Linked DNA regions of Actinopolymorpha cephalotaxi. The protein of the gene in region 2 interacts with the protein of the main gene of each other region in a pairwise test. Links are inferred from orthologs where the notes say so. Each region holds a gene or a part of one and is shown on either strand. Other genes may lie near its edges.

Evidence for each region.
Region 1: the proteins of FHR37_RS02560 (region 2) and ndk interact in binary tests that used the Escherichia coli proteins (3 or more experiments, as listed by UniProt). The link is inferred for Actinopolymorpha cephalotaxi from one-to-one orthologs.

The regions. Positions count from the first base shown.
Region 1 is NZ_JACBZA010000001.1:945,005-959,414, reverse strand. Bases 11,430-14,410 are described here. They hold ndk (nucleoside-diphosphate kinase), read right to left. Parts: upstream 13,134-14,410; coding sequence 12,726-13,133; downstream 11,430-12,725. Other genes in these bases: FHR37_RS04265 (bifunctional folylpolyglutamate synthase/dihydrofolate synthase), read right to left, coding at 13,568-14,410; FHR37_RS04270 (DUF4233 domain-containing protein), read right to left, coding at 13,231-13,563; FHR37_RS04280 (Nramp family divalent metal transporter), read left to right, coding at 11,436-12,704. In the rest of the region: FHR37_RS04330 (ribonuclease E/G), read right to left, coding at 1-861; FHR37_RS04325 (TIGR03936 family radical SAM-associated protein), read right to left, coding at 1,063-1,857; FHR37_RS04320 (TIGR03960 family B12-binding radical SAM protein), read right to left, coding at 1,908-3,884; FHR37_RS04315 (hypothetical protein), read left to right, coding at 4,121-5,362; FHR37_RS04310 (DUF1707 SHOCT-like domain-containing protein), read left to right, coding at 5,537-6,349; FHR37_RS04305 (hypothetical protein), read left to right, coding at 6,435-6,635; FHR37_RS04300 (DinB family protein), read right to left, coding at 6,723-7,679; FHR37_RS04295 (DUF2461 family protein), read right to left, coding at 7,676-8,290; FHR37_RS04290 (helix-turn-helix transcriptional regulator), read left to right, coding at 8,534-9,529; FHR37_RS04285 (glutamate--tRNA ligase), read left to right, coding at 9,665-11,320. UniProt on the Escherichia coli protein: Major role in the synthesis of nucleoside triphosphates other than ATP. The ATP gamma phosphate is transferred to the NDP beta phosphate via a ping-pong mechanism, using a phosphorylated active-site intermediate.
Region 2 is NZ_JACBZA010000001.1:559,696-574,038, reverse strand. Bases 4,149-7,062 are described here. They hold FHR37_RS02560 (uracil-DNA glycosylase), read right to left. Parts: upstream 6,051-7,062; coding sequence 5,247-6,050; downstream 4,149-5,246. Other genes in these bases: FHR37_RS02555 (maleylpyruvate isomerase family mycothiol-dependent enzyme), read left to right, coding at 6,223-7,029; FHR37_RS02565 (penicillin-binding transpeptidase domain-containing protein), read right to left, coding at 4,149-5,174. In the rest of the region: FHR37_RS02575 (RtcB family protein), read right to left, coding at 1-1,167; FHR37_RS02570 (helix-hairpin-helix domain-containing protein), read right to left, coding at 1,164-3,080; more of FHR37_RS02565, read right to left, coding at 3,273-4,148; FHR37_RS02550 (hypothetical protein), read right to left, coding at 7,078-7,377; mycothiol conjugate amidase Mca, read right to left, coding at 7,469-8,404; transcription elongation factor GreA, read left to right, coding at 8,655-9,161; FHR37_RS02535 (DUF2089 domain-containing protein), read right to left, coding at 9,298-9,780; FHR37_RS02530 (hypothetical protein), read right to left, coding at 9,783-10,943; ilvA (threonine ammonia-lyase), read right to left, coding at 11,008-12,294; FHR37_RS02520 (cytochrome P450), read left to right, coding at 12,403-13,986; FHR37_RS02515 (MarR family winged helix-turn-helix transcriptional regulator), read left to right, coding at 14,024-14,343. UniProt on the Escherichia coli protein: Excises uracil residues from the DNA which can arise as a result of misincorporation of dUMP residues by DNA polymerase or due to deamination of cytosine.

The DNA.
Region 1 (14,410 bases), 380 kb from region 2 along the record:
GACGGGCTCGGCCTTGCGGCCACGCCGTCCGCGGGTGGACCTGCCGGCGCCGTCGGCGGACTTGTCCGCCTCGGCGGCCTGGTCCTGCCGGTCCTGCTGGTCGGTGTCCGCGGTCTCGGAGGTCACCGAGGTCGCCGCGGTCTCGGAGGTGGCCGCCGGCTCGGCGGCTTCCGCGGCCGCCCCGCCGCGGGTACGCCGGCGCCGCGACGGCTTCTGCTCGCCGGACTCGGCCTGCTCTCCCGCAGGAGACTTCGCGGCGGGAGCCGTCGGTGCGGTCTCGATCGCCGGCGGCTGGAACAGCACGGTCGGCGGCTGGAAGGCCACCACCGGCGGTGCCTCGGTGGTCGCGGCGGGCTGGGTCACTGCCGGCTCGCCACCTGTGACCGGCGCCGACTCGGCCGGCACCGACTCGGCCGGCACCGACTCGGCCGGCGAGGAGGTCTCCGGCTGGGCGTTCTCCTGCGGAGTGTCGTCCGCCTGATCCGGCTTCGGCTGATCGTCCTTCGGGGCGGCGGCCTTCTTGGCCCGGGTGCGCTTGGCGGCGGCTCGCTTACGGGGCGCCGGCTTCTGCTCCTCGGCCGGACCGTCGGTCACGCCGTCGGGCGCACTGTCGGTCGCACTGTCGGCTGAGCCATCAGCCGAACCTGACGGGGACTCCGCTTCCGCGGCGGGCTCGGCCGGCGCGGCGGCAGCCTTCTTCGCCCGGCTCACACGCTTACGGGTGGTGCGGCGCGGCGTGGTGGGCTCCGCCTCCTGCGGCGGGCCGTCTGCCTGCGGCGGCGAGCCGCCGGTGTCGGCAGCGGGTCGATCGGAGTGTTCGGGTGTCGCGCCCGTTTCGGCGCCGGGCTCGTTTTCGAGCAAGTCTGTCTCCTGTCAGCCCCCGGGCTGGTGAGCCGCGCGGAGGCCTGTGTCGGTCGTCAGGGTCACCGGCAGGCGGCCTCGACGTAAGTCGCTTGTCAGTCCCGAGCGAGAGCCGTAGCTTCGCTTCGGAACCGCGACGGCGCCTTCGCCACGGCATCGCTCCCGATCGGTGTCCCCAACCGCGTCAACGGCTCCTGTCACTCACGAGGTGACGGAAGCGTCGCGGTCGGGGGCCAGCGGGTCGCCCACGGTGCCGGACTCCTCGTCCCACGGGCCCTGGCTCCGCCGGGTCATGCGATGTGGTGGCGGAAGCTCGAGCCCAGACGCCAGGCGGAGCCCAGCGAGGACGTCGTCGGGTCGCACAGCGGGCGTTCCGTGCCGCACGACCACCTGCAGTATCGCACAAGGAATCGAGAGGTCGGTCGTACCGCCGGACGGTGCGCCCGCGGCCGGTTCCGGCCGGGTCAGGTCGAGCCGCCGGACGGCGTCCCGAATGTCGAATACGCGAAGTCCGTTCTTGGTGAGACGCTCCACCTCCACTACGTCGCGGGCGAGGAACGCCTCGACCGCCGAGGCCAGGTCGCCGGCGGCTTCCACCGGGCAGGCGATCTCCCAGAACGAGGCCTGCAGCCGGTCCGCCAGCGCGCCCGACCCCGCCTCGACGACCTCCAGCACGTCCAGCCCGTCGGGCAGCGCGGCGTCCAGCCCGGCACGCAGCGCCTGCGGGTCGCAACGCACGGCGACACCGAGTTCGGCGTACTCCGCCTCACTGGCGGCCCCGGTCGGCGCGGCACCCGCGTAGGAGATCTTCGGATGCGGACTGAAGCCGGCGGAGTACGCGATGGGTACGCCGGCCCTGCGGACGGCACGCTCCAGCGCCCGCTGGAAGTCGCGGTGACTGGTGAAGCGCAGCCGTCCCCGCTTGGCGTACCGGAAGCGCAACCGCTGCACGGTCGGCGGGGTGTTGCGGTCGGGTGGCTTCGGTGTCCGGCTCATATCGCCGCAGACCCTATCGGTCGGCCCGCGCCGGCCGGTCGGTCAGCCGGTCAGCCGGAGTCACGGCTGCCGGCGGGGGCGACGAGCTCGGCCTGCCGGGTCTGGGAGACCCCCACGATGGGGAGCATCTTCTGCCCGGTCGGGCCGACCTGGATCTCCGTACCCATCTGCGGGCAGACACCGCAGTCGAAGCACGGCGTCCAGCGGCAGTCCTCGACCTCCACCTCGTCCAGCGAGTCCTGCCAGTCCTCCCACAGCCACTCCCGGTCCAGGCCGGCGTCGAGGTGGTCCCACGGGAGCACCTCGGTCTCGCCGCGTTCGCGGGTGGTGTACCAGTCGAGGTCGACGGGCTCGCCGGCCAGTGCCTCCTCGCACGCCTTCACCCACCGGTCGTAGGAGAAGTGCTCGCTCCAGCCGTCGAACCGGCCGCCGTCGGCCCACACAGACCGGATCACCCGGCCCACCCGGCGGTCACCGCGGGACAGCAGTCCCTCGACCACCGAGGGCTGCCCGTCGTGGTAGCGGAGCCCGATCGCCTTGCCGTACTTCCGGTCGCTGCGGATCGCGGACCTCAGCTTGGACAGCCGGGAGTCGACGTTCTCCCAGGACTCCTGGGCGGCCCACTGGAACGGCGTGTGCGGCTTGGGCACGAACCCGCCGATGGACACCGTGCACCGGATGTCGTTGCGCCCGGACACCTCGCGTCCGGTGGCGATCACCCGCTGGGCCAGGTCGGCGATGGCGAGCACGTCCTCGTCGGTCTCGGTCGGCAGCCCGCACATGAAGTACAGCTTCACCTGCCGCCAGCCGTTGGCGTACGCGGTGGCGACGGTGCGGATGAGGTCGTCCTCGCTGACCATCTTGTTGATGACCTTGCGCAACCGCTCGCTGCCACCCTCGGGCGCGAACGTCAACCCGGACCTGCGGCCGTTCCGGGAAAGCTCGTTGGCCAACGTGACGTTGAACGCGTCGACCCGCGTCGACGGCAGTGACAGGGAGACGTTGCTTCCCTCGTACCTGTCGGCCAGCCCCTTGGCCACCTCGCCGATCTCGGAGTGGTCGGCGCTGGACAGCGACAGCAGGCCGACCTCCTCGAAGCCGGACGCCTCCACGCCGTTCTGCACCATCTCACCGATCGTGGAGATGTTGCGTTCGCGTACCGGCCGGGTGATCATCCCCGCCTGGCAGAAGCGGCAGCCGCGGGTGCACCCGCGGAAGATCTCCACCGAGAAGCGCTCGTGCACCGTCTCCGCCAGCGGGACCAGCGGTTGCTTGGGGTAGGGCCACTTGTCGAGGTCCATCAACGTGTGCTTGACGACGTGCGACGGAACGCCGCTGCGGTTGGGGGCGACCCGCTTGATCCGGCCGTCGGGGAGATAGTCGACGTCGTAGAACTTGGGTACGTAGACCCCGCCGGACACGGCCAGCCGGAACAGCAGTTCGTCCCGCCCGCCCGGGCTTCCCTCGGCCTTCCACTCCCGGACCACCTCGCTGATCGCGAGGACGACCTCCTCCCCGTCGCCGAGGACGGCGGCGTCGAGGAAGTCGGCGATCGGCTCGGGGTTGAACGCCGAGTGGCCGCCGGCCAGCACGATCGGATGCTCGTCGGTGCGCTCGCAGGCCTCCAGCGGGATGCCGGCCAGGTCGAGCGCGGTGAGCAGGTTGGTGTAGCCGAGTTCGGTGGCGAACGACACACCGAGAAGGTCGAACGCACCGACCGGGCGGTGCCCGTCGACGGTGAACTGCGGGATGGCGTTGTCCCGCATCACCTTCTCCATGTCCGGCCACACGGAGTACGTGCGCTCGGCCAGGATCCAGTCGCGTTCGTTGAGCACCTCGTAGAGGATCTGCACGCCCTGGTTGGGCAGCCCCACCTCGTAGGCGTCGGGATACATCAGCGCCCAGCGGACCTGGGTGGAGTCCCACTCCTTGACGGTCGAGTTGAGCTCACCGCCGACGTACTGGATCGGCTTCTGTACCGCCGGTAGCAGGGGCTCCAGCCGGGGGAACAACGACTCCACGGCCATGGTTCTCAGCACACCTTCGATCGGGGTCTCGTCGGCCAAAGCATCCAGGGTAACCGCCGGCCGGGTCCCGGCCCGGGCCGCCGGTCCGCCGGGCGGGTTCGGCACGGGTTCGGCACGGGTTCGGGGCGGGTTCGGGGCGTCCGACGAGGCTTTGCCGCAGGGTCGGCCGGGCGGGCGAGGCCGTTCCCCCTCGAGAGGGAGGCAACACCAGGTCTGCTCCGGCCAGCGTGAAAGCCATGCGATTTCTCGACGGAACGCGGATCGGCCGCGACGCGGACGGCTTCGACAAGCTGGACGGCCTGGATCCCCTGAACTGCCTCGAGTGCCACCCGCGAGGAGATGCCGGGGTCCGGCGAGGCCCGGAAGCCGCCGCGAACCCGCCCCGACCCGAGGTCCACTGGTCGGCGCGGTTGCCGGCGCTGGTGATCGGGTGGGCCCTCGCGTACGGCGCACTTCGGACGTACTGGGCACTCGGCCACCGGCCGTGGTTCCCGCCGATCGGGCCGGACCTGCTGGCGTTCTCCGGCTGGGGCGTGGTCGTCCTGTGCGCGGCGGCGGCCGTGGTGGCGCTCGGCATCCGCCTGCTGGTCGGCCCGCTCGGCGTGGTCTCCGGACGCGGCGGTCCGGCCGGGCCGCGGGTCACCGGGGCCCGGGCGGTCGCCGGCTGGACCGTGGTGGCGCTCGCCTGGGCCGTGAGCGCGGTGATCACCTCCGCCGCCTGCCTCCTGCTGCTCGACGTCGTGGGACTGCTGTTCGTCGGCACCCGCGTTCCGTTCGACGTGGGTGCGCTGCTCAGCCGGGCCGGCTGCATGGCGGCCGCGGTGCTGGTGGGCGGGACCGCGCTGGCGGCAGGCCGGCGGCTGCGGGGAGGCTGCCTGGGCTGTGGGCGGCCGGCGCGTCGCACCCCGGCCGGGTCGTCCGGGTCCACCGGGCCCGTCGGCGCGGAGACCCCCGGGATCGCCGGGACCGACGGCGAGGTGCGGGCACCGTGGTGGGCGTTCGCGGCCGGTTACGCGGCGGTCCTCGGGTGCGTGATCCGGTTCGGCGCCCAGGCCCTGATCGGGTTCGGCCCGGAGGCGGCACCCGCGACCGGATCCGCGGGAAGGGTGGCGGGCCTGGCGTTCCTGGCGGCCGCCGCGCTCGCGGGCACGTTGCTGCCGCTGGCGCAGGTCCACCGCTTCGGGCGGACCTGGCCCCGCTGGGTGCTCGGCCTGGCCGGCCGCCGGGTGCCGCGGTGGCTGGTCCTCGGCCCGGGGCTGGGCGTCTCGGTGGGAATGACGGCGTACTTCGGGACCGGTCTGGTCCAGCTCCTCACCGAGCCGGCGAGCGCGGCGCAGGCCGACCCGTACCCGTCCTGGTTCATGGGAGTGGCCATGTCGGCGTACCTCGTGTGGGGAGCCGGCCTCGGCGTCGCCGCGCTCTCCTACCGGCTGCTCACCCGGCCGCGGTGCACCTGGTGCGGAGCGCGGGCTCGGTAGCCGAGGTCTGGCGGTTGAGGTAGATCCTGCCGGTGCGGGCGGAATCCTGGCGGCACGGGCAGGATCTGGGGTACGGCGGGATAATGTCCGCGCGGTGGGCAGGGCAGGGACGCAGTCCCGGCCCGTCGCCTGCGGAGCGCCCACCTCTACTGACGCAGCACGGGGAAGGCGGCCATGACCGACCAGCAACCCGAACCCAGCCGGTCCGAGCAGTCGGGACCTGACCACCCGGCGGTGGGCGAGGCCTCCATCCTGGCCTCCGACGCGGAGCGGGAGGCGGTCGTCTCCCGGCTCAACGCCGCGTGCGGTGAGGGCCGGCTGACGCTGGAGGAGTTCAGCGACCGACTGGAGCGTTCCTACACCGCACGCACCCGCGGCGAGCTCGAACCGCTCCTTCGCGACCTGCCGCTGGGCGCCGAGCAAGCCGCCGAGCCCGCCGTCCACCCTTCCGCGGGCCGCGGTCGCACCGACTGGCACGTGACACCACTGGGCGGACTGCGCCGGAGCGGCCGCTGGCGGATGCGCGACCAGCTGGTCTCGGTGACGCTGATCGGTGGTGTCGACCTCGACCTGCGCGAGGCGCAGCTGGACGCGCCGGAGGTCACCCTGACCTCGGTGTCGGTCATCGGCGGCGTCAGCCTGACCGTGCCGCCCGGGGTCTCGGTGGTGACCGAGGGGTTCAGCCTGCTCGGCGGCCGGCGGATCGACGTCGACGAGGTGGCCGGCGACGACGCACCGACCCTGCGGGTTCGTTCGTTCTCGGTGCTCGGTGGTCTGCGGGTGTCGAGCTCGCGGCCGTACGACGGGTTTCGCGCCGCCCGGGAGAGCAGGCGGGAGGCCCTCGCCGACGCCCGGTCCCAGCGTGGCGCGGCGCTCGCCGACGCGCGGTCCCAGCGCAGGTCCGCACTCGCCGACGCCCGGGCCGGACGCCGGGACGCTCGGCAGGCCCGGCGGGACGCCCGGCGCGACCGCCGGCGTGGCCGGTAGCCGGCGTACCGGGAAAAGCGGTACCCGCCACCCCTGGAGCCGGTCCGGGTAGGAGGTGCCGGGGTCTGATGGGAAGATGTGCCGCATGGCCGCGTTCCTGTGTCTCCCGGCAGGGTCGGGACTCACTCTCGCCGACATCGAAGACTGGGCGTCTCGCGCCCGCGCGCTCGGCGCCGGCGACGACGCCGAGGTGGTGGTCGGCGAGCCCCCGCTGGCCGACGGCGGCGAGCCGCCGACGCTGAGCGTCCCGGTCAACGTCAGCCGGACGGTCCTCCCCGACGCCTGACCGACCCGCGGCAGCACGATCCGCGCCCTTCCCCGACTCCGACCGCGTTTCCGGCCGGGTCCGGAGGCGGTTCGAGTGCACACGGGGTCACCGGCGCACAGACGTGAGGTAGGCGGCCGTCTCGGCCTGGCCGAAGTGTTCGGCCCAGCCGAGCGGGGTGGCCGCGAAGGTCGGGTCGGTGCGGTCCAGGTCGGCGCCGCGCTCGACCAGGAGGCGTACGACCTCGAGCGCGCCCGCCCCGGCCGCGTAGTGGAGCGGGGACGGCGCCGGCGAACGCTCGGGGGCGTCCACACCGAACCCGAGGTCGACGAGCAGGCGTACGGCGTCCCAGCGCTCGCGGGAGGCAGCCCGGGACACGATCCCGGGATCGTCCGCACCGAGGCGCTCGACCACGCCGGGATCCTGCTCACGCAGCCGCTGCGCCTCGGCCCGGTCACCGCGCAGGCACGCGTCGGCAAACGGGTCCTGGGGGCGCTGGTGCTGGTAGAGGTCGCGAACGACCCCGATCTCCGCGCCGTGGTGGATCAGCTCGTCCAGGATGTGCAGCGCGAACGCCGCGCCGTCGGACTCGGCGAACGGGCCGGCGATGTCACCCATCGGGCGGGCCAGCGCCTCGTCGGTCACGGCGGCGAGGCGACGGCGCCAGATCGCGTGCGCGCGTTCGAGCGCAGCGACCGCCGCGGCGGCGGTGCCCCGCGGCGCCGGCTCCTCGTCGGCACCGACCGGCAGGCCGAGCCAGGTGGCGGTCCGGTCCTCGCCGAGGACGTCCGCCACGTGGGCGATCCGCCAGGCCAGGGTGGTGAACGGCGCCGGCTGCGGGGGCATGGCCGACCCGTCGGCGGCGTACGTGCCGTCTCCGGACGGTCTCAGCGTCCAGGCGTCGGGCACCGGCTCCCAAAGGTATTCCTCGTCGGTGAGGCCACCGAGCCGGTGGTGCAGTCGTTGCCAGGCGAAGTCGGAGAGTTCGAGCAGGTGGGCCTTCATCGAACTGCTCGCCGGGTTCTTCGTGGAGGAGCCGGCCGAGGTGTCGTTCTGGGTGGTCATGGCCGCACGCTAGCCCCGGTGGCGGACAGCTCCGGTCCGGTATTTTCGGCGAACCACGTGGTCAGCGGGCGCAGCGCGGCGAACTCCGCGAGCAGCCGGTCGACCACCTCCGGCGTGTGCAGCCAGGCCTCGCCGCCGACCGGGCGGGCGGCGGTCAGCGACCGGTGGCGCAGCAGGTCCGCCCTGGGATGGCCGGGCGGGAAGCCGCGGGGCACCCGCTTGAGCAGATCGCCGCCGATCTCGTACCCCTCCTCCGCCAGGTCCTCGACGAGCCCCGCCAGCTCCGCACCGGCCTCCCCGGCCACCGCGTGCCGATAGCGCTCCACCTGCTCACCCGGCGCGTACCACCACGAGCACTGGACGGCCAGGCCGTCGAGGTCGAACGACACCCCCAGCTCGACGTTGGGCGCGACCCGGACCATGCCGACCTGCCGCTGCCAGGGCCACAGCATCTTGGCGAAGCCCCAGACGTGGAAGTCCTCGTAGGCCTCGTCGGCGCCGGCGACGTCTCGCAGCAACGCGATCATCGGCCCGCGGACCAGCCGCTCACGGTCGCCGCGATGTCGTTCGCGCTCGGCCTGGGTCGGGTCGCCGTCCAGCCGCAGCAGCACGTCGAACGCCTCCTCCGGCCAGCCGGTGCAGTGACGTTCGCCTGTTGGTTTCGAAGCTCGGTCAGGGGGCTGGTGGTCAGCAGGTCGTCCCACGGGGACCTCCCGGGCGGAAGCGCGATCGCTGGACATCGCTGGATGAGTGCGGAGCATGCCACCGCCCACCGACAACCGGCAGCGCGCGACCGCTCGGCACCTACCAGGGGCTGGCCCCCGGCGAGCGTGCGCGCAAGGATCGGCGATCTCATGGATGTCATGGACGTCAAGGACACCGCCGTGCGGCTTCTCCGGCTGCTCTCTCTCCTGCAGGCCCGCCCACACTGGCCCGGCGAGGAGCTCGCCGAACGCCTCGGCGTCACCCCGCGTACCGTCCGCCGCGACGTCACCCGGCTGCGCTCCCTCGGCTACCCCGTGCAGGCCGACCTGGGTACGCACGGCGGCTACCGGCTGGGCACCGCGGGCAGGCTGCCTCCGCTGCTGCTGGACGACGACGAGGCGGTGGCGATCGCGGTCGGGCTCGGCGTCGCCGCGACCACCGCGGTCTCCGGTGTGGCGGACGGAGCGGTCGCCGCGCTGGCGAAGCTGGACCAGGTGCTCCCGGCCAGGCTGCGGGAACGCGTGAGCGCCGTCCGGGCGAGCACCGTGCAACTGCCCGGGCGAGACCTCCCCCGGGTGGACGCCGACGTCCTGGTGGCCCTGGCCACCGGGTGCCGGCGTACGGAGGAAGTGCGGTTCGGCTACCTCGACCACCAGGGGCGGGCCGGCGAACGGACGGTCGAGCCGTACCGGATCGTGCACACCGGCCGGCGCTGGTACCTCGTCGCCCGCGACCGTGACCGGGCCGACTGGCGGACGTTCCGGGTCGACCGGGTGCGGGATCCGGTGCTGACCGGCCGGCGGTACGAACACACCGACCCGCCGGACGCGATCGCCATGGTGTCGGAAGGGACCAACCTCGCGCCGTGGTCGATCCAGGCCCGGCTCCGGGTGCCGTTCGACGTGGCGGAGGCCCGCCGGAGGTTTCCGCCCAGCGTCGGCGTCGTGGAGCCGGACGAGAGTCCCGGCGGCGGGGAGCCGGCGGCGATCCTGCGGGTGGCCGCCAACGAGCTGGGACCGCTGGTGTCGTTCGTCGCCGGGCTGGACTGCGAGGTCGACGTGCTCGGCCCGGAGGAGTTGCGGGCCGCCGTCCGCGACCACGGCGCCCGCCTGGCCGCGCGGCACGGCCACCCGCCACGCGGGTGATCACCGGCCTACCGGTCGTCGCCCGGAGGTGGTGCTCGCATAGGGTCGACGCAAGATTCCACCCGAGGCCAACCCCAGGCCGGGCACAGGCCCACCCCCACGCCCACCCCACGTCGTCGACGGAGATCACCAGCGATGCTCGACCGCGCCGAAATCGACGCCCTCTTCCCCGCGGACCTGCGCGAGCCGGCGTACTGGGAACAGCAGTACCCGCCCCGGCAGCTGCCCGAGGGTGCGAAGGTGACGCGGGTCGGTCCGTCGCCCACCGGGTCGCCCCACCTCGGCCTGCTCTACGTCGGGGCGATCGACCGGTCCGTCGCCGACGAGTCCGGCGGGCGCTACCTCTTCCGGATCGAGGACACCGACCAGGCGCGGGAGATGCCGGGGGCGCTGGAGCAGTTCGACCGGGCCTTCGCCTACTTCGCGGTGAAGCCGGACGAGTCCGACGAGCTGGGCGGCGACTACGGCCCGTACCGCCAGTCCCGGCGTTCGCACATCTACCTCAGCCACGTCCGCGAGCTGCTGCGCCAGGACAGGGCGTACCTCTGTTTCGCCACCAAGGAGGAGCTGGCGCAGATCACCGCGACGCAGCAGAAGACGAAGCTGCCGACCGGCTACTACGGGCGGTGGGCGATCTGGCGGGACGCCGAGCCCGACGCCGTACGGGCCAAGCTCGCCGAGGGCGCGCCGTACGTCGTCCGCTTCCGCGCGCCGGCCCGTCCGGGCGCGCGGACCCGCTTCACCGACGCCATCCGGGGCGAGCTCTCCCACGAGTCCAACCGCAACGACGTGGTGATCCTGAAGACCTCCGCCCAGGAGCCGCGGCTGCCGACGTACCACTTCGCGCACGCCGTGGACGACCACCTGATGCGGGTCAACCTGGTGATCCGCGCCGACGAGTGGATCTCGTCGGTGCCGCTGCACCTGCAGCTGTTCGAGGCGCTGGGGTTCGAGGCGCCGGAGTACGCCCACATCGCGCCGCTGAACAAGCAGGACGGCGGCAGCAAGCGGAAGCTGTCCAAGCGCAAGGATCCCGAGGCGTCGGTCGACTTCTTCCTGGAGGCCGGCTACCCCGCCCCGGCCACGCAGTACTACCTGCGCGGCCTGGCCAACGGCCGGCTCGCCGACCTGCCGATGGAGCAGGCGCTGTCGGCGCCGATCCGGCTGGAGGACTGCGGCGTGGCCGGTCCCCTGGTCGACCTGGTGAAGCTGTCCGACATCAGCGCCGACCACATCGCCACCCTGTCCGGTGAGGAGATCCTCGACCAGCTCTCCGTCTGGGCACGGACCTACGACCCGGAGCTGGTGGACGTCGTGGCGAACGACCGCGACCTCGCGCTGCGCGCGCTGGCGGTCGAGCGCGAAGGGGTGGAGAACCCGCGCAAGGACCTGCGCCGGTGGTCGGACTTCCGGCCGGTGTACGGCTTCTTCTTCCCCGCGCTCTTCCCGCTGGTCGCCGATCCGGGCGACGAGCGGCTGGGCGGGCTGGACCCGGAGATCGTCCGCACGCTGGCCGGTGAGTTCGCCGACGGATACCAGGAGCTGGACGACCCGCAGGAGTGGTTCGGCCAGATCCGTGAGCTCGCCGCCCGGCACGGCTTCGCCAAGAACGCCAAGGAGTACAAGCGCGACCCGGACGCCTTCCCCGGCTCCATCCGGGAGGCCTCCCAGGTGATCCGGGTGGCGCTCACCGGCTCCACCCGCAGCCCCGACCTGTTCTCGGTCGCCCGGGCGCTGGGTGCGCCGGAGGTGCTGCGGCGGGTGCGTGCGCTGACCGGCGCCCAGGCGTAGGGCCGAGGCGGGCCGCGACACCCCGATGCCGACCACGATCGGGGGTACGGGGGACGCACGCAGCCGGGCCCGTGCGCCGCGGACGGGGGTGCGAAAGCGCTCCGGGGCGGCGCTGATCGGTCCGGCGCTGGTCGCCGCGGTCGCCTACGTCGACCCCGGCAACGTCGCCACCAACGTCACCGCCGGCGCGACGTACGGCTACCTGCTGGTCTGGGTGATCGTCACCGCCAACCTGATGGCCGGGCTGGTGCAGTACCTCTCCGCCAAGGTGGGGCTGGTCACCGGGCGGTCCCTGCCGGCCCTGGTCGCCGACGAGCTCTCCCGGCCGGCCCGGTTGGCGTACTGGCTGCAGGCGGAGCTGGTCGCGGTCGCCACCGACCTCGCCGAGGTGGTGGGAGGGGCGATCGCGCTGGCGTTGCTGTTCGACCTGCCGCTGCTGCTCGGCGGGCTGGTCACCGGCACGGTGTCGATGGCGGTGCTGGCGGTGCACGACCGGCTCGGCCGGCGACCGTTCGAGCGCGTCATCGTGTCGTTCCTGCTGATCGTGACGGTCGGGTTCCTCGCCGGTCTGGTCGTCGCGCCACCGGCGCCGGGCGACGTCGCGGCGGGCATGGTTCCGGGGTTCGCCGGCCTGGACAGCGTGCTGCTGGCCACCGCGATGCTCGGCGCGACCCTGATGCCGCACGCGGTCTATCTGCACTCCGGCCTGTCCGCCGACGGTCCGGCCGCGCGCCGGCTCGCCGCCTGGACCTCCGCGGGACGGCACCCGGCAAGGCTGCTGGCGGCGGACCCCGCCGCTGCCCGGGTGCGCCGCCGTGCCGGCCGGGTGGTGCGCCGCTACCTCGCCGTCACCCGGATCGACGTGCTGGTGGCGATGGTGCTGGCCGGCACCGTCAACCTCGGCCTGCTGCTGGCCGCCGCCACGGCGCTGCGGGGCGTGCCGGGCACCGACCGGCTGGAAGGTGCGTACGCCGCGATCGCCGACCAGCTCGGCGGCGGGATCGCGGTGGTCTTCGCGGTCGGGCTGCTCGCCTCCGGGCTGGCGTCCACCTCGGTCGGCTGCTACGCCGGCGCGATGATCATGGAGGGGTTGCTGCGCCGGCGGATCCCGCTTCTCGTCCGGCGGCTGGTGACGCTGGCGCCGGCGCTGCTGCTGCTCGGGGCCGGCGTCGACCCCACCCGCGCGCTGGTGCTGTCCCAGGTGGTGCTGTCGTTCGGGGTGCCGTTCGCGGTGGTGCCGCTGGTGCTCCTCACCGCCCGACGGCGGCTGATGGGCGAGGCGACCAACCACCCGGCCACCACAGCGGCCGCGGGAGTGGTCGCCGCCGTGGTGACCGCGCTGAACCTCGGCCTGGTGGTGCTCACGTTCACCGGAACGGGTTAGCCGAGGACGCGCCGGAACGAGCTAGAGCTTAGGGAACCAGAGGGCGATCTCGCGGGCGGCCGACTCGGCCGAGTCCGAGCCGTGCACGAGGTTCTCCCGGTTGGACAGCGCGAGGTCACCGCGGACGGTGCCGGCGGCCGCCTTGCGCGCGTCGGTCGCGCCGTTGAGCGCCCGGACGACCTCGATCGCCTGGTCACCCTCCAGCACGGCCGCGAGCAGCGGACCGCTGGTCACGAAGTCGCGCAGCGGCGGGTAGAACGCCTTCTCGACGTGCTCGGCGTAGTGCACGTCAGCCGTCGCCGCGTCGATGGTGCGGAGTTCGGCGGCGACCAGCGCCAGCCCCTTGCGTTCGTAGCGGCTCAGGATCTCCCCGACCAGGCCACGGCTCACGGCGTCGGGCTTGATCAGGACCAGGGTGCGCTCGGACACGCGTACTCCTCGCGGTGGGACGGGCCTGCGTGCGGGGACGCCGGCCCGGAAGAACGGACAGAACTGATCAGACGGACAGGATGCGCAGCGTAACCGGTCACTCGGCGCGGTCCCGCTCGGCCCGGAGCGCGACGATCCGCCGGTCGAGGACGAGGCAGACGAACCACAGCACGGCGAAGATCCCGCCGAGGAAGAACATCAGGGGTACGAAGACTCCCAGCGCGATCGCCACCACCTGCAGCACCGACCCGATCACGCGACCGGCGGGGAACCGCAGCAGGCCCGCGGTGACCAGGCAGGCGACGGCGATCCCGCCGCCGACCGCACCGGCCTGGCCGCCGCCGACGCCCTCGATCGAGACGGCCACCGGGATGGCCAGCCCGACGATGATCGCCTCGAAGACGAGGACGGCCGCCAGTACCGAACGCACGCCGTCACCGTCCCCCGAGCAGGACCCGGGCCTCGCCGGCGGTGATGACCGAGCCGGTGACCAGGACCCCGCCGGAGCCGAGTGCGCTGGCCTCCTCCTCCGCCAGCCGCATGCCGAGGTCCAGCGCCTCGTCCAGCCGCGGCGCGAGGGAGACCCGCTCCTCGCCGAAGATGTCCATCGCGATCTCGGCGAGTTCTGCGGCCGGCATGGCGCGCGCGGTGGAGTTCTGGGTGACCACGATCCGGCTGAGCACCGGCTCGAACGCCTCCAGCACGCCCTCCACGTCCTTGTCCGCCATCACCCCGACCACGCCGATCAGCGGCTCGAACGAGAACGACTCGGTGACGGCCGCCGCGGTCGCGGTCGCGCCGTGCGGGTTGTGCGCCGCGTCCAGCAGGACCGTCGGGCTGCGCCGGACGACCTCCAGCCGTCCGGGCGAGCTGACGTTGGCGAAGCCCTCGCGTACCAGGTCGGCGTCCAGGCCTTCGCCCTCGGTGACCCCGCCGGCGAGGAATGCCTCGACCGCGGCCAGCGCCACCGACGCGTTGTGCGCCTGGTGGGCGCCGTGCAGCGGCAGGAAGATCTCACCGTACGTGCCGTGCAGGCCCTGCAGGGTCAGCTGCTGCCCGCCGACCGCGATGTCGCGGTTGACGACCCCGAACTCCAGGCCCTCTCTCGCCACCGAGGCGCCGACCTCCGCGGCCCGGCGCATCAGCACCTCCGCGACCTCGACCTCCTGCTGGGCGATCACCGCGACCGCGCCCGACTTGATGATGCCGGCCTTCTCCCCGGCGATCTCGACAGGCGTGTCGCCGAGGTACTGCGCGTGGTCGACCGCCACCGGGGT
Region 2 (14,343 bases):
GACGTACGACGCCGTGCCCATCGACCCCGGAATCAGCACCGGCTGCCCCACGTCCGGGAGGTCGCGCAGGTCGGCCGGCAGGTCGGCATGGCCGGGCGGGAGCGCTCGGGTCGCGCCCTTGCGGTGCACGCACAGGCGCCGCGACTGCCCCGCCACCACGTGCGTCTCCACCTTCGCCAGGTTGTGGGAGATGTCGTAGACCAGGTTCAGGCCGGCGCCGGTGAGGCGTTCGAACACCTCGCGCGCGGCCTGGCCGAGCAACTGCCGGTTGGCACGGGCGTAGTTGGCGGCCGCCGCCATCGCCCGCAGATAGGCCCGTCCGGGATCGGAGTCGACGGGCACACACGCCAGCTGCCGGTCGGGCACGGTGATGCCGAACCCCGCCATCGCCTGCTCCATCGTGCGTACGTGGTCGGTGCAGATCTGGTGGCCGAGTCCGCGCGATCCGCAGTGGATCATCACGCACACCTGGCCCGCCCGGAGCCCGAAGGCCTCCGCCGCAACCCGGTCGCGCACCGCGTCGACGACCTGGACCTCCAGGAAGTGGTTGCCCGACCCCAGGCTTCCCAGCTGGTGCAAGCCGCGGTTGACAGCGCGTTCGCTCAGTCCGGCAGGGTCGGCGTCATCGACCGCGCCGAGGTCCTCACACCTGTCAAGGTCGCGTTGCACCCCGTGTCCCTGCTCGACGGCGTACCTCGCGCCGGACGCCAGCACCTTCGCGAGCTGGTCGGTCCCGGACAGCTCCCACACCGCGCCCTTCCCCATGCCGCGCGGTGTCGACCGGCTCAGTCCGTCCAGCACCGCCTCCTTCCTCGGCGCGAGGTCCGCCGCGTCGAGGTCGGCCGCGTACAGCCGGACGCCGCAGGAGATGTCGAAGCCGACCCCGCCCGGGGACACCACGCCACCCTCGGCGATGTCGGTGGCGGCCACCCCGCCGATCGGGAAGCCGTAGCCCCAGTGCACGTCCGGCATGGCGTACGACGCGTCCACGATTCCCGGCAGTGTCGCCACGTCCGCCACCTGCTGCAGCGCCTGGTCACCGCCCACCTCGGGCAGCAGTCCGGGAGAGGCGAACACCACGCCGGGCACCCGCATCCGCCCGATGGGGTCGATCCGGTAGCGGTACGCCGTCTCCTGGACCAGTGCGGGTGCGCTCCCCCGGGTCACGGTTCCTTCCGTCCCTTCCGTGCTTCCCGGCCCATGCCTGCTTCCCGGCCCATGCTTACTTCCCGGCCCATGCTTACTTCCCGGCCCTTGCGCAGGAACGTCCGAAGCCGGCGGAGCGGCCAGGTGTTGATCACCTCGTCCGCGGTGAGCCAGCCCCGCTGGGCGGTCCCCACGCCGTACCGCAGGTAGTCCAGGTGGGCGACCGCGTGCGCGTCGGTGTCGATGGCGAACCTCACCCCGTGGCGGCGCGCGGCCAGAATGTGCTCGTCGTTCAGGTCCAGCCGGCCCGGTGAGGCGTTCACCTCCAGGGCGGTGCCGGTGTGCGCGCACGCCTCGTACACCGCCTCCAGGTCCACGTCGATCGGCGGCCGGCGGCCGATCAGCCGCGCGGTCGGATGCCCGATCACACTGACGTGAGGGTTCTCGCAGGCCCGGACCAGCCGCCGGGTCAGCTCCGCCCTGGTCTGATCGAAGTGGGAGTGCACGGACGCGACGCAGATGTCGAACCCGGCAAGGAAGTCCGCCGGCCAGTCGACCTCGCCGTCGGGGTCGATGTTGAGCTCGGTCCCGTGCAGCAGAGTCATCGCCGGGTACCGCTTCGCCAGGGCGTGCAACTGCTCGCGCTGGGCCAGCATCTTCTCGTCCGTCATCCGTTGCATGAAGAGGTTCGGCGCGTGGTCGGTGACCGCGTAGTAGTCGTAGCCGCGCTCGGCCGCGGCGGCCACCATCGCAGCCATCGGCGCCACCCCGTCGGTGAGGTCGGTGTGGGTGTGCAGGTCGCCGCTGATGTCCTGCTCGGTCACGACGTCGGGCAGCGCGCCGTCGCGGGCCGCCTCGATCTCGCCGCGGTCCTCCCGCAGGGTCGGCGGGATCCACGGCAGCCCGATCCGGGCGTACACCTCCTTCTCCGACCTCGACACCACCAGCTCGCCGGCCTCGGGAGGTCCGGGCTCCTCTGCCGCCTCGACCTTCTCCTCGCCCGAATCCCCTTCACCACTTACCGTTTCGGCTGTCAACCCAGCCTTGCGCCGGTGCCGGCGCTGCGCGGGCGGGACGGTGAACAGGCCGTACTCGGACAGCTTGAGGTCCTGGCGTACCGCGATCTCGCGCGTGCGCACGTTGTGCGCCTTCGAGCCGGTGGAGTACTGCAGCGCCGCGCCCCACGACTCCGGGGGTACGACGCGCAGGTCGACCTGCATTCCCGCGGTGGTGCGCACCGACGTCTTGGTGTCGCCGTGCGCGATCACCTCCGCCACCAGCGACAGCCCGGTCAACGCGTTCATCAGCGACCGCGGCTGCGTGGACGCGGCCAGGATGTCCAGGTCGCCGACGGTCTCACGCATCCGGCGCAGCGACCCGGCGAAGGTGCAGCGCTCGCATTCGGGCAGGGCGGACAGGGCGGCGACGATCTCCTCGGCGAGCGCCATCGCCACGTCCAGGGTGACCCGGCCACCGGCCTGGCGGAGCAGGGTGATGCCGTGCCGGAGGTTCTCCTCGGTCTTCGGCCCGAACCCCTTCAGGCCCCTCAGCCGCCCCGCGTCCAGTGCGTCGAGCAGGTCCTGCACCGAGGCGATGCCGCGGTCGTCGTACAGCATCATCGCCTTGCGCGGGCCCAGCGTGGGGATCCGCGTCAGCTCGCGCACGCCGGGCGGGATGCGGGCACGCAGCCGCTCGACCTCCTCGATTCGGCCGGTTCGGAAGTACTCGACCACCTTCGCCGCGATCGAGTCGCCGACATTGGGGATCTCGCGCAGACCGGCCTCGTCGAGCGTGGACACGTCGAGGTGATGCCCGGCGAGCGATCGCGCGGCCTTCTCGTAGACCCGGGCACGGTAGGGCGCGCCACCGGTGATCGCCACCAGGTCGGCGTACTCCTGCAGGAGCGCGCCCACCTGCTCGTTCGGTCGCGCCATGGTGTCGAGTCTAGGGTCTGTCCTGCCGATCATGGCCGAACAGTGAGCGGGTCATCCGCGCCCGTCCGGCAAGGCGGAGGAGGAGACGCGTAGCGGTGTTCTACGCGCGACGACGACAACGCGGCCGGGCGGGATGCGGGGGCACGCGAACCGGCCATGATCCGCAGGACAGACCCTAGGCCGGGAGGGCCCTCACTCCACGAAGTTGATGCCGCGCAGGAACGTGCGCGCCACGGGTCCCGCGTCCTTGCCGCCGGCGCCGCCGTCCTCGACCAGCACCGCGAACGCGATGTCGCCGCGGTAGCCGATCATCCAGGCGTGCGTGCGCGGCGGGTCGTCGCTGCCGTACTCCGCCGTGCCGGTCTTGGCGTGGACGTCCGGGCCGGGCAGGTCCAACTGCTTGGCGGAGCCGTCGGCCACCACCGCCCGCATCAGCCCCCGCATCTCCTGGACCAGTCCGGCCGGAAGCGCCTCGCCCGCGGGACCGCCGGGCGCCACGTCGGGCAGCAGCACCGGTTTGTACGGCCGTCCGGCGTCCACCGTCGCGGCGACCAGCGCCATGCCCAGCGGGCTCATCAGCACCCGGCCCTGGCCGATCATGCTGGCCGCGCGGTCGACCAGATCGTGGGGCTCGGGGACCGAGCCGGAATAGGCCGGCAGCCCGAGCTTCCACTTCGTGCCGATGCCGAACCGCTCGGCCATCGCCACCAGGTCGCCGTCGTCCAGGTCGCGGGCGCGGTCGACCACGGTGGTGTTGCAGGAGTGCGCGAACGCGTCGGTCATCGGACCGTCGGGCAGGGAGAAGGAGTAGGCGTTCTTGAAGTGCTTGCCGCCCACGGACGTGTCGGCCGGACAGGTCACCGTGTCGCCGGGACGCAGCCCGCCCTCCAGCAGCGCGGACACCGACACCACCTTGAAGGTCGAGCCGGGTGCGTAGTGGCCGACGAAGGCACGGTTGTACGACGTCACGCCAGGGCCGTTCGCGGCGGCCAGCACCTCACCGGTGCCGGCCCGGACCGCCACCAGCGCGGTCGGTTTCTGCTGGCCCGCGACCGCGTCCTCCGCGGCGTTCTGCGCGTCCTGGTCGAGCGTCGTGCGCAGCGACCTGCCCGGCTTCGCCGTCCGCGAGAACACCGTGGCCACCCGGTGGTCGTCGGCGGTGCGCACCACGTCGATCCGGCCGCTCGGGCTACCGGCCAACCGGGTCTGGTACGCCGCCTGCAGCCCGCTCGCGCCCACCGCGTCGCCGTCCGTCGCGAACGGGCCCGCGTCCTTCAGCGAGTCCGCCGTCGCCGGCGCGACGACGCCGAGCACGCCGCGGGCGAACGACGACGACGGGCCGAGCGACATGGTGTCCTCGCGGGTCACCACCCCGGGGATGTCGTCCAGCCGGGCCCGCGCCTTCTGGTAGGCGGGCTCGCGCAGGGTCAGCACGTCGACGAAGAACGTCGGGTCGGCCGCCTCGGCCCGCCTGCGCAGGGCGTTCGGGTCGACGTCGAGCACCTGCTGCAGCTTGGCGTAGGTGACGTCCGGCTCGACCCGGCGCGGCTCCACCCCGACCCGGACCACCGGCGTCTCCTTGGTCAGCGGCTTCCCCGCGCGGTCCAGGATGGACGCCCGCTTCGGGAGCTCCCGGTGGCGGAGCAACTCCGTGCCCGCCACGAGCTTCGGGTGGAACGTCTGTGGCGTCCACCACACCTTCCACCTGCCCTGGTCGTCCTGGCGTACCTGCGCGGTGGTGGTGTAATGCCAGTCGCCCAGGCCGGCCAGCTCGTGGGTGACGGTCAGCGGCTGGCGGCAGACCTTCCCGTCGGCCTTCAGCTTCGCGGCCTGGTCGCTGTCGAGGCAGGTCAGCTCACCGGCCGGGCGGACGGTCGTCTTCCGGACCCGCACTGCCCGCGCGTCGGCCGTCAGGTCGCGGCCCGCGGCCTTCGCCGTGCGCGGGTCGACCGTGGCGCCGAGCGTGCCGGACGACCACGCCGCGGCGAACGCCCGTGCCGCCCTGGACGCCTCCTCCGGCGGGCCCTGCGAGCAGGCCGCCGCACCCGTGAGTAGGGCGAACGCGACCGCCGCCGCGGCCAGGCGTGTACGCATGAGATCCCCCGGTGCGATGCATCGGTGCACGAGTGTCGGGTAGGTCAGTCGGTGCAGTCGGTCGAGTGCAGGTCAGTCGAGAGCCCAGTCGACCGGCTCCCCGCCCTGCTCGGTCAGCAGGGCGTTGGCCCGGCTGAACGGGCGGGAACCGAAGAACCCCCGGTCGGCCGACATCGGGCTCGGGTGCGCGGACTCGATCCTGGGCACCTTGCCCAGCAACGGCCGCAGGCTCTGCGCGTCCCGCCCCCACAGGATCGCCACCAGCGGCGTCTCCCGGGCCACCAACGCCCGGATGGCCTGGTCGGTGACGGCCTCCCAGCCCTTGCCGCGGTGGGCGGCGGGCTTGCCGGGCTCGACGGTGAGCGAACGGTTGAGCAGCAGGATGCCGCGCCGCGACCAGGGCGACAGGTCGCCGTTGGACGGCAGCGGATGACCGAGGTCGGCGGCGTACTCGCGGTAGATGTTGGTCAGGCTGCGCGGGATCGGCCGCACCTCGGGTGCCACGGAGAAGCTCAGCCCCACCGCGTGCCCGGGCGTGGGATAGGGGTCCTGGCCGACGATGAGGACGCGCACGTCGGCGAACGGCTGCTGGAACGCCCGCAGGACGTCGGGACCGGACGGGAGGTAGCGCCGCCCGGCGGCGAGCTCGGCGCGCAGGAAGTCGCCCATCGCGGCGATCTGCCCGGCGACCGGCGCCAGGGCATCCTCCCAGCCGGCGGCCACCAGCTCGGCCAGCGATCCGCGGCCGTCGGTGGTCTGCCGCTCGCCCGCAGGCGTGCTGCCGGTGCCCTCGGTGCCACCCATGACTTCGGTGGCGCCTGGGTCTTCGGTGCCTTCGGCGACACCACTCAGTTGCGTCTGGGCCGCTTCGCTCATGCCTGCCTCCTGGGCTGTCGCCGGACCCGGCCGCCTTCGCCCCTGCTGCGTCGACCGAGCCTATGGGACCGCACCGACACCACCGGATCCACCCGCCGCGCCGGTGCGCGAGCCCCCGCATCACCAGTCGCCACGTGATCCACCGGGGGACCGGACACCTTAGGTTGAGCTCATGAACAACCCCGCCAACTCCGTTCCGCTGCACGGCGCGCTGGACCCACCTGCCTACGCGGCCTTCATCCGGGCCGAGGCCGCCCGCCTGCTGGCGGCGTACGAGACCGGCCCGGACACCGCCCGCGTCCCGTCATGCCCGAAATGGACGCTCGCCGACCTGGTGGCACACACCGGCCGGGTGCACCGGTGGGCCGCGAAGATCGTACGGACCGGCGAGTTTCCCGGCGGCGGGTCGGACACGGTGCCCAGCCCGGCCGACTCCGAGCTGGGACCGTGGTACGCCGAGTCGGTCGACCTGTTGCTCGACCAGTTGGCGGCGACCGACCCTGCCCGGCCGACCTGGGCTTTCGGCGACGGCGGCACGGCGGAGTTCTGGTCCCGCCGCCAGGCGCACGAGGTGTGCATCCACCGGGTCGACGCCGAACAGGCTGTCGGCGGTACGCCGGTGGTCGACCCCGACCTGGCCGCCGACGGCGTGGGTGAGGTCGTGGAGGTGATGATGCCGAGGTCACAGCGCTTCGGGCCGCATCGGCTCCTCGCGCCGGTCCTGCTGCGGTGTACCGACCACGCCGGCCGCTGGCTGGTCAGCCCTCCGGCCGAGCCGGACGGCGTACCGGTCGGAATCGGCCCCGCGCTCACCGACACCGAGGCTGCGGCCGCGACCGCCACCGTCACGGGAACGGCCGGCGACCTGCTGCTCGCGCTGTGGCGGCGGCTACCGGCCGACGACCTCGGCCGGCGACTCACCGTCGACGGCGACCAGGCGGCGGCCCGGGCCGCACTCGACGTCCGCGTGGTCCCCTGACCGGCGAATCACCAGGTCAGCGGGTCACCAACTCAGCGGGTCAGTAGGTCAGCGGCGGCGATCCTCCGCGCCGGGGTGGTCCGGGCCGGACCCGCCGTCCTCCGCGGTGTCGCCCGGCCCGCCGGCCGGTCCTGGCCGGTCACCACCGGCGGGCGGTTGTCCGGGTCCCGGGCGGCGGCGCGGCTCGGGCTCCTCGAACCGCACCTTGCGCAGCTGTTTGTTCATGTTGCGCCACAACAGCACCGTCGCCACGCCGATGGCCGCGATCACCACGAAACCGAGCAGACCGGGGCCCACCCACGCCGCGTCATCCTGCGGCGCGGCCGCCTCGACGATCATGTACAGCACTGGACGTACCTTCTCCCACCTGGGTGTTCGTGGTCCGCGACAGGCACGGGCCCGTCAGCCGATTGTCGCAGCCGAGGATGCGGACACGACCTCAGGACGCCTCCGGGGCGAGCCGTCCGGCGCCTCGCGGGCCGGGCGCGTCCTCGACGAGATCACGCAGCCCGGCGAACAGGTCGTCCTCGGGGACGGGCGCCTCCACCAGGCTGCGGGCCAGTTCGTAGTCCTCGGTCGGCCACGCGGCGACGTGCACCTCCAGCGGGCAGGCGAACCACGGCCCCTCGGGGTCGATCTGGGTGGCGTGTGCGAGCAGGGCCTTGTCGCGGACCGGGAAGTAGTCCGAACACGGCACCCGGGTGGTCACCCTGGCGGCGTGCGCGGGGTCCTGCTTCCATTCGTTCAGCCGCTCGGCGTAGGGCGACTCCAGGCCCCGCCGCACCATCTCGTCGTGCAGCGCCTTGGTGCGCTCCCAGTGGAACGAGTGGTGGTAGTAGAGCTTGAGCGGATGCCACGGCTCGCCGGCCTCGGGATAGGCGTCGGGGTCACCGGCGGCCTCCCACGCGGCGATGGTGACGTTGTGGCACATGATGTGGTCGGGGTGGGGGTATCCGCCGTTCTCGTCGTAGGTCGTCACGACGTGCGGGCGGAACTCGCGCATCACCCCCACCAGCGCACCGGCGGACTCCTCGACCGGCGTCGCCGCGAACGACCCCTCCGGCAGCGGGCCGGGGTTGTCGCCCTCGGGGAAGCCGGAGTCGACGAAACCGAGCCACTCCTGCCGGATGCCCAGGATCTCCCGGGCCCGGTCCATCTCCTGCCGGCGGATGTCGGCGAGGTTGTCCAGGACGTCGGGCCGGTCCATGTGCGGGTTGAGAATCGATCCGCGCTCACCCCCCGTGCAGGTCACGACCAGGACCTCGACACCCTCCGCGACGTAACGGGCGGTGGTGGCGGCCCCCTTGCTCGACTCGTCGTCGGGGTGGGCGTGCACGTGCATGAGTCGTAGCGGTGCGGGTGCGGTGGAAGGCACCGTAGTTGTCTCCTCTGTCCGGCGGCGCGGGTTGCAAAAAGTGCGCGCGACCACCATGGTGGCTCAGACGACCGACATTCTGCTCACCGACCTCGACGTACCGACGTGGGATGGCCGGGAGAGCCGCGCGTTGTTAGCCTGATAGGTCAGTCCGTACAGTTCCGGACACGCACCGAGAGCGCACCCGCGCGAAATGACCGGATCTTTTTCGAATGACCGAAGTGCCCCCGCATGACCAAGGAGCGAAGCTGTGACGCAGTCGACCGACGAGAACGTCATCTGGCTCACGCAGGACGCCTACGACCGTCTGAAGGCGGAGTTGGACCATCTCACGGGCACTGTGCGCGCGGAGCTCGCCAAGAGGATCGGTGAAGCCCGCGACGAGGGTGACCTGCGGGAGAACGGCGGCTACCACGCCGCCAAGGAGGAGCAGGGCAAGGTCGAGGCGCAGATCCGCAAGCTGCAGGACATGCTGCGCCGCGCCCGGGTGGGTGACACGCCGGCAGACGACGGGATCGTCGAGCCGGGCATGAAGGTGACCATCCGCTTCCAGGGCGACGACGAGACCGAGACGTTCGTGCTCGGCTCGCGCGAACTGCTGTCGCTGGACTCCTCGGTCGACCTGGAGGTCTACTCCCCCGAGTCGCCGCTCGGCCGCGCCATCAGCGGCAAGCGCAAGGGCGACCAGGCGACCTACTCCGCGCCCAACGGCCGGAAAGTCAAGGTGGAGATCGTCGACGCCGTGCCGTTCGGCTGACCACCGGCTGACCACCGGCTGAGCCCGGCGCCGGCCTGTCGCCCGGGCCACCACCGGACAGCGAGAACCCACGATGCGCGGTGACGCCGCGCATCGTGGGTTTCTTCGTACGCGCCGGGGTTCGCCGGGACGGTCGCTAACCGACCTGACGGAGCCGGTCGGCGGCCGCGTCCACGTCGATCTCGCCCCGGGCGAGCATGGCGAGGACGTCCTCCCGGCTCTGCTCCGGCTCGGCCGGAGTTGCCGGACCCGCCTGACCCGACGGACCCGCCTGACCTGACGGACCGGCCGCGGCGGCCGGCGACCCGGCGCCCTCCAGGCCCAGCTTCGCCAGCAGGTCGGCGTAGCGCTGCCGGGCCGTCGGATAGCTCACGCCGAGGTGCCGCTCCACCTCCCGCATGTTGCCGCGCGAGACCAGGAAGACGCGGAGCAGGTCGCGTTCGGCGTCGGTCAGGCCGCAGAACCCGCACGACTCGAACACTCCCGACAGTTCGCTGGCGCACGCGTCGCAGCTGAGCCGGGTCACCTGCAGTCCGGCGCCGCAGACGGGACAGTCGCGCGGCGGCCGGTGCGCGTGGGCGGAGGAGTGCCCCGGGTAACCACCCGTGCCGTACGCCATGCTCACGGCGCCTGCTTGACGGTCGCCATCCCCATCACGACCTCCAGGGCCAGCTGGCCGTCGCCGGTGCCGATCACGTGCTCGTCCCGGTCGGCGCCCGGCGGCTCCCACTGCACCCGGCCGAGCTGGACGTCGGGGCGCACCCGCACGCTCGAACCCGGCAGCAGCCGCAGCTGGAGAGAGCCGGACTCCGCCCGCAACCGCGACTTGCCCCGGTGGATGCGTCCCTCCACCTGCGCCGAACCCGCCTGCACGAGTACGTCGATCGGGCCCTCCACGTCGCGGACCCGTGCGGAGCCGCCGGTGACCCGCACCTGCTCCAGGCCCGGGATGCGTTCGGCGTTCACGCTGCCCGCGGTGACCTCGATCTCCACCGCCAAGCTGGGGTTGACGCGGACGGACAGCTCGCGTCCGAGGTCGAACACCCGCTCCTGCACGTCGCGCAGCGACCGGGTGCGCATCAGCGTGAAGCCGTCCAGGGACGCCCCGAACTCACCCTCGCTGGTGACGACCAGCGTGTCGCCCTCCTGGCGTACGACGTGCGGGCCGTCGACCGCGACCGTGGAGACGAACGGCTCACCGATGATCCGGACCCGCCGGCCGACGGCGCGGATCCGCACCCGGTTGGTCGGCTCGGCCGAGGAGGCAGTGGGCAGCGTCCGCCGCTCGGACCCGCCCGGTGCCGTCGCCCCTCCCGGGGTCGCTCCGCCTCCGGACTGCTGTCCGGACGGGGCGGACCCGGTGTCGGTGGTGCGGCGGGCCTCGTCCAGGCGGGCGGCCGCCTCCTCCGGGCCGAGCCGTCCGGCGGCGACGTCGGCCAGGATCCGGCGTACGGGATCGTCGCCTTCCGGCGGCGTGGGGGGCGTCGGCGGCGTCGGCGGCGTGGGCGTTACGGGCGGCTCGGAGGCGGGGTGCTCGCCGTTGCCGTGCGGACCGGCTGCATGCTCGGCTCCGCGGATCGCCTCGTTGGCGGCGGTCTGCGCCTGCTCCGCGCGCTCGGCGGCTTCCCGCTGGAGGCGTTCGGCCTCGGCGCGCACCCGCTCCTCCGCCGGGTCGGGGGTGCTGTGGCCTTCAGCGGTGGGGGTGGGCTCGTCGCGGTGGGTCGGCACGGCGTCGGTCGCCTCGGCCCAGGGGTCCGATTCGGGAGATGTGTTCTCAGGCATGGGTCGATTCCACTCCGCGAATCATGGAGTGTCAAGACAGTCTTTACAGAACCTGATATCTGACCTACGAAAAGTTGACCGTGTAGCCAGCTGATCGCAGTCGGTGCAGGATCTCCTCGCGATGGTGCTTCCCGCGCGTCTCCAGCTGCAGGGCCACGTCGACGTCGCCGAGGTGCAGGCCGGCGCCGGTGCGCTGGTGTACGACGTCCAGCACGTTCGCGTCCGCCTCGGCGAGCTGGCGCAGGAGCGCGGCCAGTCCGCCCGGCTGGTCGGGCACGCGCACGCGCAGGGACAGGTAGCGTCCGGCGGCGATCATGCCGTGGCGCAGCACCCGCATCAGCAGCAGCGGATCGATGTTGCCCCCGGACAGGACCGCGACCACCGGCGGCTCGAACGCGCCCGGGGCGTCCAGCGCAGCCGCGACGGCCGCCGCCCCCGCGGGCTCGACCAGCAGCTTGCCGCGTTCGAGGAGCAGCAGCAGCGACCGCGACAGCGACTCCTCCGACACGGTGACCACGCCGGCGACCCAGCGCCGGACGACCTCGAACGGCACCCCGCCCGGGCAGCCGACCGCGATCCCGTCGGCCATCGTCCGCATGCGTTCCACCGGGACCGGACGACCGGCCGCCAGTGACGGCGGGTAGGCGGCCGCGCCGGCCGCCTGGACCCCGACGACCCGGGCCTTCGAGCCGCGCCCGGCCAGCGCCGCCGCCACCCCGGCCACCAGCCCGCCGCCGCCCGTCGACACCAGGACGGTCGCGACGTCCGGGCACTGCTCCAGGATCTCCAGGCCGAGCGTGCCCTGGCCGGCCATGATGTCCGCGTGGTCGAACGGGTGGATGAACACCGCACCCGTCTCCTCGGAGTACTGCCGCGCGGCGACCAGCGCCTCGTCGATGGTGTGGCCGTGGAACCGCACGTCGGCGCCGTAGGAGCGGGTGGCCTCCTCCTTCGGGATGGGCGCGCCGAACGGCATGAACACCGTCGCCCGGGTGTCCAGCAGCCGGGCGGCCAGCGCGACCCCCTGCGCGTGGTTGCCGGCGCTGGCCGCCACCACGCCGCGGGCGCGTTCGGCCTGGCTCAGCCGGGAGATCCGCACGTACGCGCCACGGATCTTGAACGACCCCGCCCGCTGGAGGTTCTCGCACTTCAGGTGCACCGGCCCGCCCACCCGGTCCGCCAGCCAGCGGGACGCCTCCATCGGCGTGGTGCGGGCGATCCCGCGCAGGGTGCGCTCGGCGTCCTCGATGTCGGCGAGCAGGGCGCCCAGGTCCGGGCTGTCTTCCGCGCTGCCATCGGGGCTGCCGGTTGCGCTGTCGTACGGGCTGTCGTGGGGGCGGGCACCGGTCATGGCCGCAGTCTGGCACTCCCCGGCAGCCAGACCGACAGCCCGGCGGACAACGGGCCCAGCCGCGCCGACTGTGCGTCCGGGCGGCCGGAAACCACGTAGAACAAGTACATGGCCACCAGCCCTCCGTCCGACCGCACCGACCCGCCGCGCGACGACGACCGCCCGCAGCGACGTGGCCCGCACCGCCGTCCGGGCAGACCCGGCAGACCCGGCAGGCTCGGCAGGACCGGCCGGGTGGCCCGGCCGCCGGGTCCGCCCGGTGCGCTGCTGTACGCCGGACTCGCCCTGCGCCGCGACCCGCCGGCGTACTTCCTCCGGATCGCCCGCAGACATCCCCGGCTGGCCCATCTGCGGCTCGGCGGCGAACACGTCTACGTCCTCAGCCATCCCGACCTGGTGCACGAACTCTTCGTCACCCGGGGGCGGGATCTTCGCAAGGGCCGCACGCTGGAGCGGATCCGGATCCTCCTCGGCGAGGGCCTGCTCACCAGCGAGGGCGAGTGGCACCGTTCCCAGCGGCGGCTGATCCAGCCCGCGCTGCAGGGCGACCGGCTGCGGGCGTACGCGCCGGTGATGGTGCGGGCGGCACTCGACCGCGCGGCCGGCTGGCGGGACGGCCGCCAGGTCGACCTGGCCCGGGAGATGTCCGCGCTGACGGTGGCGGTGGTGGGCGAGGCGTTGTTCGGCACCGACCTGCGGGACCGCAGCGCCGAGGTGGCCGACGCGCTGGGTGAGCTGATGGACGGGTTCTCCCGGCGGATGCTCCCGGGCGCCGACCTGCTGCTGTCGGTGCCCACGCGCGGCCGGGCCAGGCTGTTCGCCGCCGCGGACCGCCTGGACGCCCTGGTGCGGACCATGATCGCCGAACGCCGCGGCCGCCCGCCCGGCCCCGACCTGCTGTCCACCCTGCTCGAGGCGGCGGCCGACGGGAACGGCACCGGGAACGGCGCCGCGACCGACGCCGACACGGTCGTACGGGACGAGGTGATGACGCTGCTGCTGGCCGGGCACGAGACCACGGCGAGCGCGCTGTCGTGGGCGTGGTGGCTGCTGGACCGGAACCCGGTGGCGGCGACCTGGCTGCACGCCGAACTCGACGCCGTGGTGACCGATCCCGCCCGGCTCACCTACGCCGACCTGGACCGGCTGCCGCGGACGAGGGCGGTGCTCGCGGAGGCGATGCGCCTCTACCCACCGTCGTGGATTCTCGGCCGGCGCACGCTCACCGACGTCGAACTGGACGGCTGGACACTGCCCGCGGGGTCGCTGTGCGTGACCAGCCAGTACGCCCTGCACCGCGACCCGCGGTTCTGGGCGGCCCCGGACGCGTTCGCACCGGCTCGCTGGATCGGCTCCGACGGGGCCTTCGGCGAGGGCGTCCCGGGCCAGCCGCGGGCGGCGTACCTGCCGTTCGGGGTGGGTGCCCGGATCTGTGTCGGGCTGGGCTTCGCCTGGACCGAGGGGGTGCTCGTCCTCGCCACGCTGGCCCGCCGATGGGCGCCCCAGGCGGTGCCCGGGCACCGGGTGAGGCCCCAGGCGGCGGTCACCCTGCGGCCCGGCGGAGGCATGCCGGTCGTACTCCGCGAGCACTCCCCGGAGCACTCTCCGCGACACTTCCCAGGGCACCTTCGGAGACACTTTCCGGGCACCGGTCAGGACCACCGTGAGCGAGATCCGGACGGCCCTCGGTAATGGTTGCATGGCGCATGCAAACCCGTATACTTGCGGCGTGCAAGCAACTGGCAATCCCGCTCCGACCGGCGAACCCGGCGGCTCCCCCTCCGCCTCCGGTCCGGCGCCGGAGACGTTGCTGGTCGCCCTGATGCGGCTGGTGCGGCTGGTCAAGCGCGGAAATGACGCGCCGATCGAGCCCGCTCTGCATTACGTTCTTCACACGGTCGCGTGTTCGGGGCCGACCCGGCTGTCCGATCTCGCCGGCCAGGTGCAGCTCGACGTGTCGACCGTGAGCCGGCACGTCCGCGCGCTGGAGACCTCCGGCTACCTCGGACGCGTCACCGATCCCGACGACCGCCGGGCCGCACTGGTCTC